3 regions of the Yersinia sp. KBS0713 genome follow, and region 1 is predicted to be linked to each of the others. Evidence: riboswitches for the same ligand, from Rfam matches in the RefSeq annotation. Region 1 holds a riboswitch; each other region holds the start of a gene.

Region 1 (4,813 bases):
TGTGTTTGTTGATAACGGCCTGTTGCGTTTGAACGAAGCGGATCAGGTGCTGGAGATGTTCGGCGATAAATTCGGCCTGAATATTGTCCATGTGGCCGCAGAAGATCGTTTCCTCTCGGCACTGGCGGGAGTGGACGAACCAGAAGCCAAACGTAAAATCATTGGTCGCGTATTTGTTGAGCTTTTCGACGAAGAAGCCTGCAAACAAGAGCAAGTTAAGTGGTTGGCGCAGGGGACTATCTATCCAGATGTGATTGAATCTGCTGCATCTGCTACCGGCAAAGCGCATGTGATTAAATCTCACCACAATGTGGGCGGCTTGCCGAAAGAGATGAAACTTGGGTTGGTAGAGCCACTGAAAGAGCTGTTTAAAGATGAAGTGCGCAAAATTGGTCTGGAGTTGGGCCTGCCATATGACATGCTGTACCGCCATCCATTCCCTGGCCCTGGTTTAGGTGTCCGCGTGCTTGGCGAAGTGAAAAAAGAGTATTGCGATTTACTGCGCCGCGCCGATGCTATCTTTATCGAAGAGCTACACAAAGCGGATCTCTACAATAAAGTCAGCCAGGCCTTTACCGTGTTCCTGCCTGTTCGTTCGGTTGGCGTGATGGGCGATGGTCGCAAATATGATTGGGTTGTTTCACTGCGTGCGGTTGAAACCATCGACTTCATGACCGCACACTGGGCGCATCTGCCATATGAGTTCCTGGGGCGCGTCTCAAATCGTATCATTAATGAAGTGAATGGTATCTCGCGCGTGGTTTACGATATCAGTGGTAAACCACCAGCAACCATTGAGTGGGAATAGCCTACTGCCTTTTGAAGAGTATTGACCACGATAGCCAAACCCTTAAACCCTCTGCCTTGGCAGGGGGTTTTCTCTTTTTGACGATGGATAAAGATTGAGGGAAGACTCAAATTTCTGACGGTATTTTTGACGGTATTACTTAGCAAGAGACACTGACATGCTCACTGATACAAAACTAAAAAATCTCAAGCCAAGAGATAAGCTTTATAAGGTTGCCGATCGTGATGGACTCTAGCCAACACTGAATATCAAAGTGGATGATGTCAAAACGCTGCGCGGGGAGTAAGGCATCAGCCCCTATTTAGTCATTTGAGGGAGCGCCTGATGCTCCCTCTCTTATTTAATTTTTTCATTATGCCAATGCATCAAAATATAGTCGCCGTCAATGCTCTTGCCGGTAGCAATCGCCACCCACCCCTGTTTTTGATAAAACGTCAGCGCCCGTTGGTTTTTTTCCAGGCATTTCAGTGAGCCATGGCGGGTAAATAGTGCATGTGCTGCCAGTAATAGTGCTTTTCCCGCCCCGAGATATTGCGCCGCAGGATCAACAAACAGATTATGCAGGAAGCTCTCCTCGATAAAAATTGAGGCAAAACCCAAGTGTTGATCACCATCGATGGCCACCAAAATGGTCTCTCCGAGAGTGGCACGGTCAAAATCTTCCAGGTGAAAACACTCGCCATCCCGCCAGCTAAAGGCGTCACGGCGTGATGCCAGATACAAAGTGCGCAGAAAGGGGCGGTCACTCTCCTGATACAGACGAATCTCAATACTCATTCTTCAGTTATCTCTCCAGTACAGCGTATTTTTGTTCTCTTGATTATTTGTTTTGCGAATGCATCGTTGACCTTCTATCACCTGCCGATGATAATAACAATTCTGACTCGGGGTGCCCGCCACAAAAGTGGTTTGGCTGAGATATACCCGTATTACCTGATCTGGATTATACCAGCGTAGGGAAGTCTCGGCACCGCAGGGTTCCGCCTTCTTGACCGCCGGTTAGGAGGAATATGTACGTTCAACCTGCCGCTTTTTCTTCAGTTGTCACTGTGAATCCCGCGCTATTCGCCCGATCGCTTACGAATGTGAGTGTTGGGATGTATTCATGAAGCGTATTAATGCACTCACCATTGCCGGAACTGACCCCAGTGGTGGCGCGGGTATTCAAGCTGACCTGAAAACCTTCTCTGCTCTGCAAGCTTACGGCACCACGGTTATCACCGCGCTGGTGGCGCAAAACACCACCGGCGTGCAGTCGCTCTATCCCATCGAACCCGCTTTTGTCGCCGCGCAACTGGATTCAGTGCTGAGTGATGTGCGCATCGATAGTGCCAAAATAGGTATGCTGGCCAATGCCGACATTATTGAGGTGGTCGCCGCGCAACTGCGCCGCTATCCAATTGCATTTGTGGTGCTGGATACCGTGATGGTGGCGAAAAGTGGTGATCCGCTGTTGGCACCGGAGGCAGTGGCGGCTCTGCGCCAGCTACTGCTGCCACAGGTAGACCTGATTACGCCGAACTTGCCGGAAGCCGCGGCGTTACTCAATTGCCAATCTGCCCGCGATGAACAAGAGATGCGTGAGCAGGGGCGGGCGCTGTTGGCGCTAGGCTGTCAGGGGGTGCTGATGAAAGGGGGTCACTTAAGTGGCGAAGATAGCCCGGACTGGCTGTTTACCGCGCAAGGGGAGCAGCGTTTTGTCACCCGCAGAGTCAGCACTCGCCATACCCACGGCACCGGTTGCACCTTATCAGCAGCACTAGCGGCGTTGCGACCACGGCACGCCAACTGGGGGGATACAGTCAATGCGGCCAAAGGCTATCTCCAGAGGGCATTGGAGCAAGCCGATACTCTTGAGGTGGGGCGGGGGGTTGGGCCGGTGCATCATTTCCATTTATGGTGGTAATCCCCTTCGTCCTTGAAACCACAGGGGTGTTAGCTGCGCTCATTTACCCGAATCACTGACTTGAGTCAGCTCATCGGGATGCTTTCGCTGGCTGCCTACCTGTGGCTCCAATGACTTTGGGGATGGCTTTTTTCCTTGAAACCACAGGGGTGTTAGCTGCGCTCATTTACCCGAATCACTGACTTGAGTCAGCTCATCGGGATGCTTTCGCTGGCTGCCTACCTGTGGCTCCAATGACTTTGGGGATGGCTTTTTTTTCCTTGAAACCACAGGGGTGTTAGCGGCGCTCGCTTACCCGAATCACTTACTGGTGTAAGCTCATCGGGATAAGCTTGCTTGCTGCCTACCTACAACGCCAATGACTTTGGGGGGATATTCTTCGTCCTTGAAAACACTGGGGTGTTAGCGGCGCTCATTTACCCGAATCACTGACTTGAGTCAGCTCATCGGGATAAGCTTGCTGGCTGCGGTTTACGGTAACAAATGGCGCTGGGTCATGGTAAACATTGCGATGGCACGTTGCAGATGATGAGCATCAAAGCGGTTAAGCAGATAACTCTCCGCGCCTTTGCGGGGGCGGATACACAGTGACAGCTTAGGCTTGCCAGCTTCATCGTTGATCAGACTAAACTGATAGCTACCAATCTCTTTCTCATTTTCGCGCCAGGAGATCTCTATGGCAGGCAGTGGGTTAGCGGCCGTGGGGTGTCTGACGGCAAAAAAGTACTCGCCAGCCCAGAAACCGGCGTAATCGCCGTCAGCTTGCAAGGGTTTGCTGCGAAAGATGGCGGCATCGGCTAACTGGCTAATCGCCTCCGGTGTTATCTGCAGTTGGGCTTGCTGCCACAGCGGGGTGTCGTTCTCCAGTTGCCAGCAGGCGGCTCCCAGATAGTCATTTAGTTCGCGCCAATCCGCATCCAACTGCTGTAGCAGCTCTTCGTCGAGGATATTGCGGTATTGCTGCATACCGCCAGGTTGCTCACCCAGTGTTTCGTAGGTGATTAACTCCATGGTGCGCGGCTTGCGGCGAAAGCTCATCCACAGCACCGCTTTCGGAATGCGGAACTCAATCGACTGAATACTTAGCCGATAGCGATCGCCTTTGTTCACCACAAAACCGTTGGCCGTGCCGCGCTTATTTTGATAGTTACGCACCACCACCACACTATTGAGCCCCATCCAGCCGGTGACATAGTGCTCGCTATCTGAGTTGGCGACATCAAGATCGATCACCATCTGGATGATCTTATCGGTCTCAAGCTTGTCCAGCGGATGGGCATCCCCGGCAGAGTAATAGAGCTTCTCGGGTTCTTTGGGTAACTCATAGGTTAACATGGCATGGCCTTCTCATCATCATCTGGTTCATAGCTTAACTCAAGCTGTCATACCGATTGTGGTATAACTGGAATTAGCGTGAAAATTCGTGCTATGGATCAACTTTTTCTACTGTTGATGGTCATAGACAGGCAAACCAACACTACGCCTGCAAATCAGTTGCACAGAGAGCATGTTCAATACTCCGGCGAGTAGATTAATCAGATCATAAGGATTTCGATAATGAAAGGTCATAAAACCCTCCATTGTCTTGCTGCTGCTGCGATACTCAGTGCCAGTTCCTGGGCCTTCGCGCAGCCAGCCAGTGCAACTTCAACCGTTTTAGCTTCATCCATTTCAACTTCGGCACCTTCTCAGGCTACGCCGGCTAAACCCCTGCCGACCACGGCGGATCTTCTGCAACAGCCGGTTTATAAAAATAGCTGGCAGAAAATGACCAAGAGCCAAAAAAACCTGCCGGCATGGGCGCGCAAAGGGGTGGGAACCTCAGGGCCGTATGAGGTCATCAATTGGGCAGGGCAGCAGTATAAAGTGGGCCGCATTTGTAAACCCCATGATTGCAGCAACCAATTTATGTGGGTGGCATTTAGCCAGAATAAAAAGCAAGTTTGGCAGGCGTGGGGGATGAGAGTCTCGGTGGAGGATAAGCCGCAAGCACTGGATAACCCGAGTCAATTCGCCACTTATCAATGGCTGGGCCGCCCTGATGAGCACATTCAGGCGCTGCTGAAAAAGCAGTTACAGCAAGATCCTAACTGGCGCTA
Region 2 (4,813 bases), 940 kb from region 1:
CTGGCAACCTATTCAGATAATCTATTGGTGATAAGGCCGTGATAGCGCATGTACCGCTTTAACAAAAGCACCGGCATGTTCTGGCGGGACATCCTGATGAATGCCGTGGCCCAGATTAAACACATGACCCTCACCTTGCCCAAAACTGGCTAAAATAGTGCTGACTTCTTGCTCAATACGCGCAGGTGGTGCATACAAGATGGAAGGGTCCATATTGCCTTGCAGCGCGACTTTATCACCCACACGGCGACGCGCATCGGCAAGGTCAGTGGTCCAATCCAGCCCCAGCGCATCACAGCCGGTGGCAGCCATGGCTTCCAGCCACTGCCCGCCGCCTTTGGTAAACAAGGTGACCGGGACACGCCGCCCCTCGTTTTCACGAGTCAGGCCATTGACGATTTTATGCATGTAATTCAATGAGAACTCAAGATAGTCGCGGCCTGTCAACACCCCGCCCCAAGTATCAAAAACCATCACTGACTGCGCTCCGGCCCTGATTTGCGCATTGAGATACAAAATGACGCTATCGGCCAGTTTATCCAGCAACAGATGCAGTGTTTGTGGTTCGGCATACATCATTTTTTTCAGTTTGGTGAAGGCCTTGCTGCTACCGCCCTCGACCATGTAGGTCGCCAGCGTCCATGGGCTGCCGGAGAAGCCAATCAGCGGCACTTGCCCTGCCAGCTCACGACGAATAGTGCGCACCGCATTCATGACGTAGCCCAACTCCTGTTCAGGATCAGGGATCGGCAACTTTTCAACATCGGCGCGGCAGGTAATTGGCGATTTGAAGCGCGGGCCTTCGCCGGTTTCAAAATAGAGCCCTAGCCCCATGGCATCCGGGATGGTTAGAATGTCTGAAAACAGAATCGCTGCATCCAGTGGATAACGACGCAATGGCTGCATCGTCACTTCACAGGCCAGCTCCGCGTTTTTACACAGCGACATAAAATCACCGGCAATTGCGCGGGTAGCTTTGTATTCTGGCAAGTAGCGGCCCGCCTGGCGCATCATCCATACCGGTGTGATATCAACCGGTTGGCGCAATAAGGCCCGCAGATAGCGATCGTTTTTCAATTCATTCATGGTGAAGCTCCCTTAATTACCTGGCGGCCATCTTTTAGTTGGCAGCATTGTAGCATGCCAGATTCAGCTTTCCTGCTCACTGCGGCACAAGACCACCGTATCTTCAATCAACCTGCGGGCCACAGTGCCCGGCGGCGGCAGTAATGGGAGTTGGTCGTAGCGATACCAACCGGCATTGAGCAGCTCTTTCGGATCGTGGCGCAGTTCGCCGTGGTCATACTCCGCCATATAGGCCACCATGAGCGAATGTGGGAACGGCCAGGGTTGTGACGTCACGTAGCGCAGATTTTTAATGTGAATATTGCTCTCTTCCAAAACCTCACGGGACACCGCCTGCTCCAATGTTTCGCCCACTTCGACAAAACCGGCCAGCACCGTATTAATCCCACCACGATGCCGCACATGCTGCGCCAATAAGATTTCATCACCACGGCGAATGGCAACAATCACACAAGGGGCGATTTGCGGATAATAACGTTCACGGCAGTGATTACACAGGCAAGCCCATTCGGTGCGGCTGGCATGCATTTGATGGCCGCAATAGCCGCAGAAACGGTGGGAGCGATAAAACTCCGCTAATTGCACACCCCGCCCAGCCAGTTGGAACAGGCCGCGATCTACATCCAGTAATTGGCGCACTGATCCCATGTCGGTCGGCATGATCTGGCGAATAAGCCAAACCGCCTGCCCCTGCCATTCACCAATTTGTCTGGCGGTTGCGCCCTGTAGCGACCAATTGGCAGCATTGCCTTGTGGCAACTCCCCTTTTGGCAGCCATAGTTTGTTTTCATGGCTGACTACCCACCAGCCACTCTCTTTACCTGTAAGTTGTAGTTCCATATCGTTGTTGCACAACCTCGACTTCACTGGCAATCTAGAATCTGGCTTGTTACTTTTTTGTAACTCATTATTACTTCACGGAGTCGTTCATGCTCAATCGACTGGAAAGCTTGACTCAACGCGTTGGCGGCAGTAATGAATTAATTGATCAATGGCTTCATGCGCGTAAAGAACTTTTAGTTTCGTATTGCACAGTGATCGGTATTAAGCCGCGAAAAGAAAAGCATACCCCGCTTAATGAAAAAGCGCTGGAGAACTTTTGTCATAACCTGGTGGATTATCTCTCAGCTGGTCATTTTCACATCTACGACAGAATTATCAAGCAGGTAGAAGGCGAGTCCAGCCCAAGAATGGCGCTGACCACCAAAGTTTACCCTGCGTTAAAAAACAATACCCAAACTATCATGTTATTCCACGATCGTTATACCAACATCGAGATCGATGACGATGATAGCTGCACCGAGTTCCAACAGGCGTTATCCGATATCGGCGAAGCCCTCGACGCCCGTTTCCAGTTAGAAGATCAGTTAATTAAGTGGGCAGCAGAGTCCTGGCAAACCGCTCAGCCAGAAAATAGAAAAAGTCAGGCCAATTAACCAAATACATCAATAGTAAGCATAATTGTCGCAGGCAATTTGGATGCAGACAGCGCGCACACACGTAGTACGTGAGGATTTGGAGCACTGCCCAAACTCAAAGTGCGGCAAGAAAATAGCTTACGGTCGGCCCTTGTAGTTTTAATACAACCTCATATACTGAGGATTCTTGTCGGAGTGCCTAGCGTCGGCTTTTAAAAGCAGATGCAGGCTGAGACCGTTAATTCGGGATCCGCGGAACCTGATCGGGTTAGTACCCGCGAAGGGAACAAGAGTAATTTATCGCTACAGGCCCGGTCTTCCCCTTCACAGGTGTCTGCCGGTCACTGGCCAACATCGTTACTCCCGCCAAGCTCCAGACAAGCAATTTTCCCTATACACCACATTGGCTCTATAAACCACACTGGTAGGAATTTGCTATGTCTAATAATACAACGTCAGCCACCACGAAAAACCCATCACGCCCGCGCAAACAGCAGCGCGAAGAGGCCCAACAGTTTATTGATAGTTTACAGGGGGTGACTTTCCCCAACTCCCAACGCATCTACCTGCAAGGTTCACGGCCTGACATTCAGGTGCCGATGCGCGAGATCCAACTTAGCCCGACCTTGATCAGCGGCAGCAAGAGCGATCCGCGCTACGAAGATAACGAGGCCATTCCGGTTTACGACACCTCCGGCCCCTATGGTGATCCCCTCGCCAAACTAGACGTCCATGTGGGGCTGCCCAAACTGCGTGCTAGCTGGATAGCGGATCGTCAGGATACCGAGGCCCTCACCTCGGTCAGTTCAGGATTTACCCAGCAGCGTTTAGCGGACGCAGGTTTGGATCATCTGCGCTTTGAGCATCTACCGAAGCCGAAAAAAGCCATTGAGGGCAAGTGTGTCACCCAACTGCACTATGCTCGTGCAGGGATTGCCACACCAGAAATGGAGTTTATCGCCCTGCGTGAAAATATGGGGCGAGAAAGAGTTCGCGGCGAAGTCTTGCGCCACCAGCATCCTGGGCAGAATTTCGGCGCTAATTTGCCGGAGAACATCACAGCAGAATTCGTGCGCCAAGAAGTTGCCGCAGGCCGCGCCATCATCCCCGCCAATATTAATCACCCCGAAGCTGAGCCAATGATTATTGGTCGCAACTTTTTGGTCAAAGTGAACGCCAACATCGGCAATTCGGCGGTGACCTCCTCCATCGAAGAGGAGGTGGAAAAGCTGGTGTGGTCCACGCGCTGGGGAGCCGATACCGTGATGGACTTATCTACTGGCCGCTATATTCATGAAACTCGTGAATGGATTTTGCGTAACAGCCCGGTGCCGATCGGCACAGTGCCCATCTATCAGGCGCTGGAAAAAGTGAATGGCGTGGCTGAAAATCTGACCTGGGAGATGTTCCGCGACACCTTGCTGGAGCAGGCGGAGCAAGGGGTTGATTACTTTACTATCCACGCCGGTGTGTTGCTGCGCTATGTGCCGATGACCGCCAAACGCCTAACAGGTATTGTCTCTCGTGGTGGGTCTATCATGGCGAAGTGGTGCTTGTCCCATCATCAGGAGAACTTCCTGTATCAGCATTTCCGTGAAATCTGCCAAATTTGTGCCGCCTACGACGTTTCATTATCACTCGGCGATGGCTTGCGGCCAGGTTCTATTCAGGATGCCAATGATGAAGCCCAATTTGCCGAATTGCATACACTGGGTGAATTAACCAAGATCGCCTGGGAATATGATGTTCAGGTGATGATCGAAGGCCCGGGGCATGTGCCGATGCAGATGATCCACCGCAATATGACCGAGGAGTTGGAGCACTGTCACGAAGCCCCCTTCTATACCCTGGGGCCACTCACCACAGATATCGCACCGGGTTATGATCACTTCACCTCAGGCATTGGGGCGGCAATGATCGGCTGGTTTGGTTGCGCCATGCTCTGTTACGTCACGCCAAAAGAGCATCTGGGCCTGCCGAATAAAGATGATGTAAAACAGGGGCTAATCACCTACAAAATCGCCGCCCATGCCGCCGATCTGGCTAAAGGGCACCCCGGCGCACAGATCCGCGATAACGCCATGTCGAAAGCCCGTTTTGAATTCCGCTGGGAAGATCAATTCAATCTGGCCCTTGATCCCGAAACCGCGCGCGCCTATCACGATGAAACCCTGCCGCAAGAGTCGGGCAAAGTGGCCCACTTCTGCTCCATGTGTGGGCCAAAATTCTGCTCGATGAAAATCTCGCAAGAAGTGCGCGACTATGCAGCCGCACAAGAAGAGGCCGCAGCGCAAGAGTTGGCTACAGCA
Region 3 (4,813 bases), 2.1 Mb from region 1:
GTAGTCCAGATCGCCTCAGCAAGTGGCTGCCCCTTGCCCGACTGCGCTGGATGACGCTGCTGGCGATTGCACTCGCGATCGCCAGTTTTGTCTGGCTGCATATGCAGCCGATGATGCCGATTTATCGCCATCTGTTATGGAAAGTCTTGGGCGGATAACGGGATGCCTAGCACGCTAGCTTCTGGCGCACTGCCGCTGACCAGTGCTTGAGTCTGGCCGTCATAGTAAATGCGGCCATCAACCACGAGTAAGGTGCGGTCGGCGATACGCGCGGCATCATCAAGATTGTGTGACACCATCAGTAGCGTCAGTTGGCGCTGGCGGCACACCTGATCGACCAATTGCAGCATTTCATTACGTAATGCGGGGTCCAGCGCAGAAAATGGCTCATCCAACAGTAGGATTGGCTGACTGCGCACCAGACAGCGCGCGAGTGCTGCCCGCTGGCGTTGACCACCGGAGAGCTGCGCGGGCAGGCGGTCGAGGCACGACTCCAATCCCACTTGCTGGGCAATCTGGCTGAGTAACTGTTTTTGCTGTTGATTGAGTTTCAGCCCCGGATGCAGCCCCAGCCCGATGTTCTGCTCCACATTGAGGTGTGAGAACAGATTATTCTCCTGAAAGAGCATCGATACCGGCCTTTGGGCGGGTACTGTGGTGGTGTGATCCTGATTATTCAGCAACATACGGCCACTGGCCGGCGCTAAGAAACCGGCAATCAGACTCAGCAGGGTGCTTTTACCCGCGCCACTCGGGCCAAGGATCGCCACCCGCTCACCGGGCTGAATGCGCAAATCAAAGCGCATCGGTAAGTGGTCGTACAGATAGGTTATTTTCTCAAGTTTTAGCATGGCGGCTCGGCAGTCGTTCAATCAGAGTAAATAGCAGGAAACAGAGCAGCAGCAGCAGCAGGGCGGTCACTGCGCCATCGTTACTGCGGTAAGAGCCTATCTGCTGATAGAGATAAAATGGCAAGGTGCGGAAGTGCTCATTACCAAATAGCGCCACCACGCCAAAATCGCCGATGGAGAGCACACTGGCAAAGGCCAGCGCTTGCGCCAATGGGCGCTTTAGGGCGCTTAGCTCAATATGGCGCAACCGGTGCCAGCCGCGAATATCCAGCGATAAGCAGAGCGGCGTATAGCGCTCGGCCAGATCGCGCATCGGGTTATCCAGCACTTTCAAGGCATAGGGCACCGCCATCAGCGCATTGGTCAGGATCACCAGCGCGTAAGGGGATTGTGGCAAGCCCAAGGTGTCGTTTAGCAGTAAAAAGAAGCCGGTCGCCAGCACGATACCCGGCATCGCCAGAATCACCATGCCGCTCACTTCCAGCGCTTGCCCGTAGGCCATCTGCTGACGCAGTTTCAGCTCACGGCTGCTCCACAGCAGCATCATGGTCAGGGTGACACAGAGTAATCCGGCCCCAATGGCGATGGTCAATGAGGTAAAGAAGGCTTGCCAGAGCGGGGGTTGCTGCAACACGGTGAGTATCGTTTGATTGCTGCCATCAATGACGACCGCGAGCAAAGGAGGAACCATCAATAGCAAAGCCGCACCAATCAGCAGAGTGTCGCTGATGCACGACCAATAGCTATCTTGCGGGTTGCGCCATATCTGTCCGTGAGTGTTTCCCACCGCCAGTACCGAGTTCAGCCGCTGGCTTAGCACCACCAACCCCAAGCAGCAGCCCAGTTGGATTAGCGCCAATAGTGCGGCGCGCCCGAGATCATAATCGTAACTAAGCGCCTGATAAATCGCTAACTCGATGGTGGTAGCTTGTGGCCCGCCGCCCAGTGACAGCACGGTGGCGAAGCTGGCAAAACAGAGCATAAAAATCAGCGCGGCAGTGGGCAGAATTTGGCGGCGCAGATAGGGCCACTCGACCCAGCGGAAATGCTGCCAGCCATTCATACCCAACTGCGCGGCCAGCTGGCGCTGCTCTACGGCGATGCTCTCCAGTGATTGCAGCAATAAGCGGGTCGCCAGCGGCATATTAAAGAAGATATGCGCCAGCAAAATGCCTTGTAAACCATAGGGCGAGAAGCGGTAATCCATCCCCAGCCAGCTAAACAGCCCCGCCAGCCAGCCCTGGCGGCCATAGACCGTCAGGATACCGAACAGGGCCACCAACACCGGCAGCACCAGTGTCATGGCGCATAAACGTAGCATCAGTTGACGGCCTGGAAAGCGGCGGCGATAGAGGGCGCGGGCTAGAAAAATGGCGGGTGTCACCGACAGCAGCGCGGAGAGAAACGCCTGCCAGAAGGTAAAGCGGATCACATGCCACAGATAGCTGTCATGCCAGAGATTTTGCCACTCTGCCGCGGGTGCATGTCGCCAAATAGCGGTGAACGCCAATAAGGCGACACCGACTATCAGCGCGGCGGCAAGCAGCCCCGGCCACAACCATGGCGGGATTAGCGGCTGACGGCGGATTGCCATGCCTGAATCCATTTACCACGGTTATCGGCTACCTCTTTGGCATCAAACTGCAATGCTTTTTGCGGCACAGTTAGCGTTTCAAACCCTGCCGGAAGATCCATTTTGATCACCGGATACATCCAGTTGCCGGTGGGAATATGGTTTTGGAAGGCGGGGGTGACGATAAATTTCATAAAGCGCTGTGCCAGCTCCGGCTGTTTGCTGGACGCCACTTGACCCGCGACTTCCACTTGCAGGTAGTGGCCTTCGCTGAAATCGGCGGCGGCGTAGTTGCTTTTCTGCTCTTCAATCAGATGGTAAGCCGGCGAAGTGGTGTAGCTCAGCACCAGATCCCCTTCCCCTTTCAGGAACAGACCGTAAGCTTCGCTCCAGCCTTTGGTGACCGTGACGGTTTTTTTCGCCAGCTCTTGCCACGCCTGCGGGGCTTTATCGCCATACACTTTTTGCATCCACAGCATTAAGCCAAGGCCCGGTGTACTGGTGCGGGGATCTTGGTAGATAACCTTCCACGGCGCTTTGCTGCTGACCAACTCTTGCAGGCTCTTCGGTGGGTTTTTCAGTTTGTTTTTGTCATACACAAAGGCAAAGTAGCCGTAGTCGTAAGGGACAAAGGTTCTGTTCTGCCACGGCTCAGGCAGTGTCAGCGTGCTGGTATCCACCTGACTTGGCGCGAATAAGCCGGTTTGCTCCGCCGCCTGTACCAGATTGTTATCTAAGCCTAAAATAACATCGGCCTGGCTGTTTTTACCCTCCATCCGCAGGCGATTCAGCAGTGAAACTCCATCTTCCAGCGCCACAAATTTAAGCTGACAATCACATTCGGCTTCAAAGGCTTTTTTAATCGCCGGCCCTGGCCCCCAGTCGGCAGCAAAGGAGTCATAGGTGTAAACCGTCAGGGTGGGTTTATCGGCAGCAACAGCGGCAGCAGACAGCAAAAACAAGCAGGGAATTATACGTTTAAACACTTTGCACTCCTTAAGAATAAAGGTGGCAAAGGTATCTGAGGCGGTCAATAACGTCACTATCATGATGATAAGACGTTATTTTTCTCAAATCCCTCCGCCGGTGTTAACCGGATCAGGTTCGACGGGTTTGCTCTCAGCTAACTGGCGGTTTTACTGCCAGTTAGCACCCCGTTGAGACGGCGCTATTGTAGTGATTAATTCGGGCGGGTGAAAGGGCGTTTATACCTCAGGTGGGGTAAACCAGGCTGATTTGAAGTCAAACCAGCCGAGGGTGTTCATGCGCACGCCGCGCATACTGTGCTGCCCATATAATTCTAGCCAGTGATGGAACAGCGGGTGGAATTGATTTTGGCTGACTAATCGTTGGCTCCAGTCCGCCATCGGCAGGCTATTATTGCGCCATGATCCCACGTCGTGATGCAGCTCATCGTCGAGGCAGTGTTGCAGCAGCGGTAGCTCATACAGGGTGGCAAATAGAGAGAACTCCAGCGGCAGGTAGAAGTTGGCGCTGCCGAGCCAGATATCGCTCTGCGCGTCGCCTTGATACCAACTGACATAATCCACCGCCTGAATCACCAGCTTGACGCCATGGGCGGCCAGCAGGGTGGTCAGTGTCTGGCTGATGGCATCAAACTCGGAGTGCTCGCTGTAAAAGGTGAGCGTCAGTTCGCTCAACCCCTCCGGCTTGGGTTCCAGTGTGGTTAGCCGGTTGTGGTGCCAGCGCGGCAACATGCCGTAAGCCGGTGACCAGTAGCGCTGATAAAAGGGGTCTGCATGGCTGAGTAGGGCGACAGGGGTGAGAAGCCTACAGAGCCAGCGGCGGATCTCGGGATGACTGGTTTGGCGGGAGCGCTGATCAAACAGTAAAAAGTAGCAGCCCTCCTCCAACCGACTCTCCAGCTCATTTTTACTGGTGTCATCCGCTTGTAGTTGCACACCGGAGTAGACCAGCTCCTCGGACAGCTCCGGTAGTACCCAGATATTCACCTCATCAATCAATGCGCGGAACCCAAAATAGTTATCAAACGCCTGAATTTTCAATTGGCTACGATGATTGCGGATCACTGAATAGGGGCCAGTGCCGATAGGGTGGCGCGGGAAGTCGGGCTGACTTTCCCACTCCTGCGGCAAAATCATGGCGTGTACACTGCCCAACAGCCAGGGTAACCAGTGATCCGGGCTGTTGAGATGCACATCAATGACATAGGGGGTCGGCGAGCGCACCGCCGTGATATGCGAGAACAGCGGTTGTGGGATCAGACGGGTCAGGCTGGTGATGACATCCTCCATTGCCAGTTCACGGCCATGATGGAAATGGATGGCGGGGCGTAAATAAAAGCGCCAATGCAGTGGGCTGATGGCTTGCCAGTGGTGAGACAAATCTGGCTCGAGTTCCCCATTTT

The links. A riboswitch is a leader RNA that binds a small molecule or an ion and turns the genes downstream of it on or off. The one in region 1 is predicted to bind thiamine pyrophosphate.
Positions count from the first base shown of each region.
Region 2: linked by a shared signal. The riboswitch ahead of thiC (phosphomethylpyrimidine synthase ThiC) and the one ahead of thiD (bifunctional hydroxymethylpyrimidine kinase/phosphomethylpyrimidine kinase) in region 1 are both predicted to bind thiamine pyrophosphate.
Region 3: linked by a shared signal. The riboswitch ahead of thiB (thiamine ABC transporter substrate binding subunit) and the one ahead of thiD (bifunctional hydroxymethylpyrimidine kinase/phosphomethylpyrimidine kinase) in region 1 are both predicted to bind thiamine pyrophosphate.

Region 1 covers NZ_CP042173.1:1,247,354-1,252,166, forward strand. The annotation lists gene guaA (glutamine-hydrolyzing GMP synthase) at 1-808, shown strand, start outside; gene FFE93_RS05805 (GNAT family N-acetyltransferase) at 1,145-1,585, opposite strand; TPP riboswitch at 1,684-1,785, shown strand; gene thiD (bifunctional hydroxymethylpyrimidine kinase/phosphomethylpyrimidine kinase) at 1,914-2,714, shown strand; gene FFE93_RS05815 (hypothetical protein) at 3,186-4,049, opposite strand; gene FFE93_RS05820 (inhibitor of vertebrate lysozyme family protein) at 4,272-4,813, shown strand, end outside.
Region 2 covers NZ_CP042173.1:310,256-315,068, reverse strand. The annotation lists gene hemE (uroporphyrinogen decarboxylase) at 22-1,086, opposite strand; gene nudC (NAD(+) diphosphatase) at 1,150-1,926, opposite strand; gene FFE93_RS01450 (Rsd/AlgQ family anti-sigma factor) at 2,016-2,522, shown strand; TPP riboswitch at 2,686-2,807, shown strand; gene thiC (phosphomethylpyrimidine synthase ThiC) at 2,942-4,813, shown strand, end outside.
Region 3 covers NZ_CP042173.1:3,732,601-3,737,413, reverse strand. The annotation lists gene FFE93_RS17800 (DedA family protein) at 1-158, shown strand, start outside; gene thiQ (thiamine ABC transporter ATP-binding protein ThiQ) at 135-851, opposite strand; gene thiP (thiamine/thiamine pyrophosphate ABC transporter permease ThiP) at 838-2,445, opposite strand; gene thiB (thiamine ABC transporter substrate binding subunit) at 2,421-3,410, opposite strand; TPP riboswitch at 3,482-3,591, opposite strand; gene sgrR (HTH-type transcriptional regulator SgrR) at 3,630-4,813, opposite strand, start outside.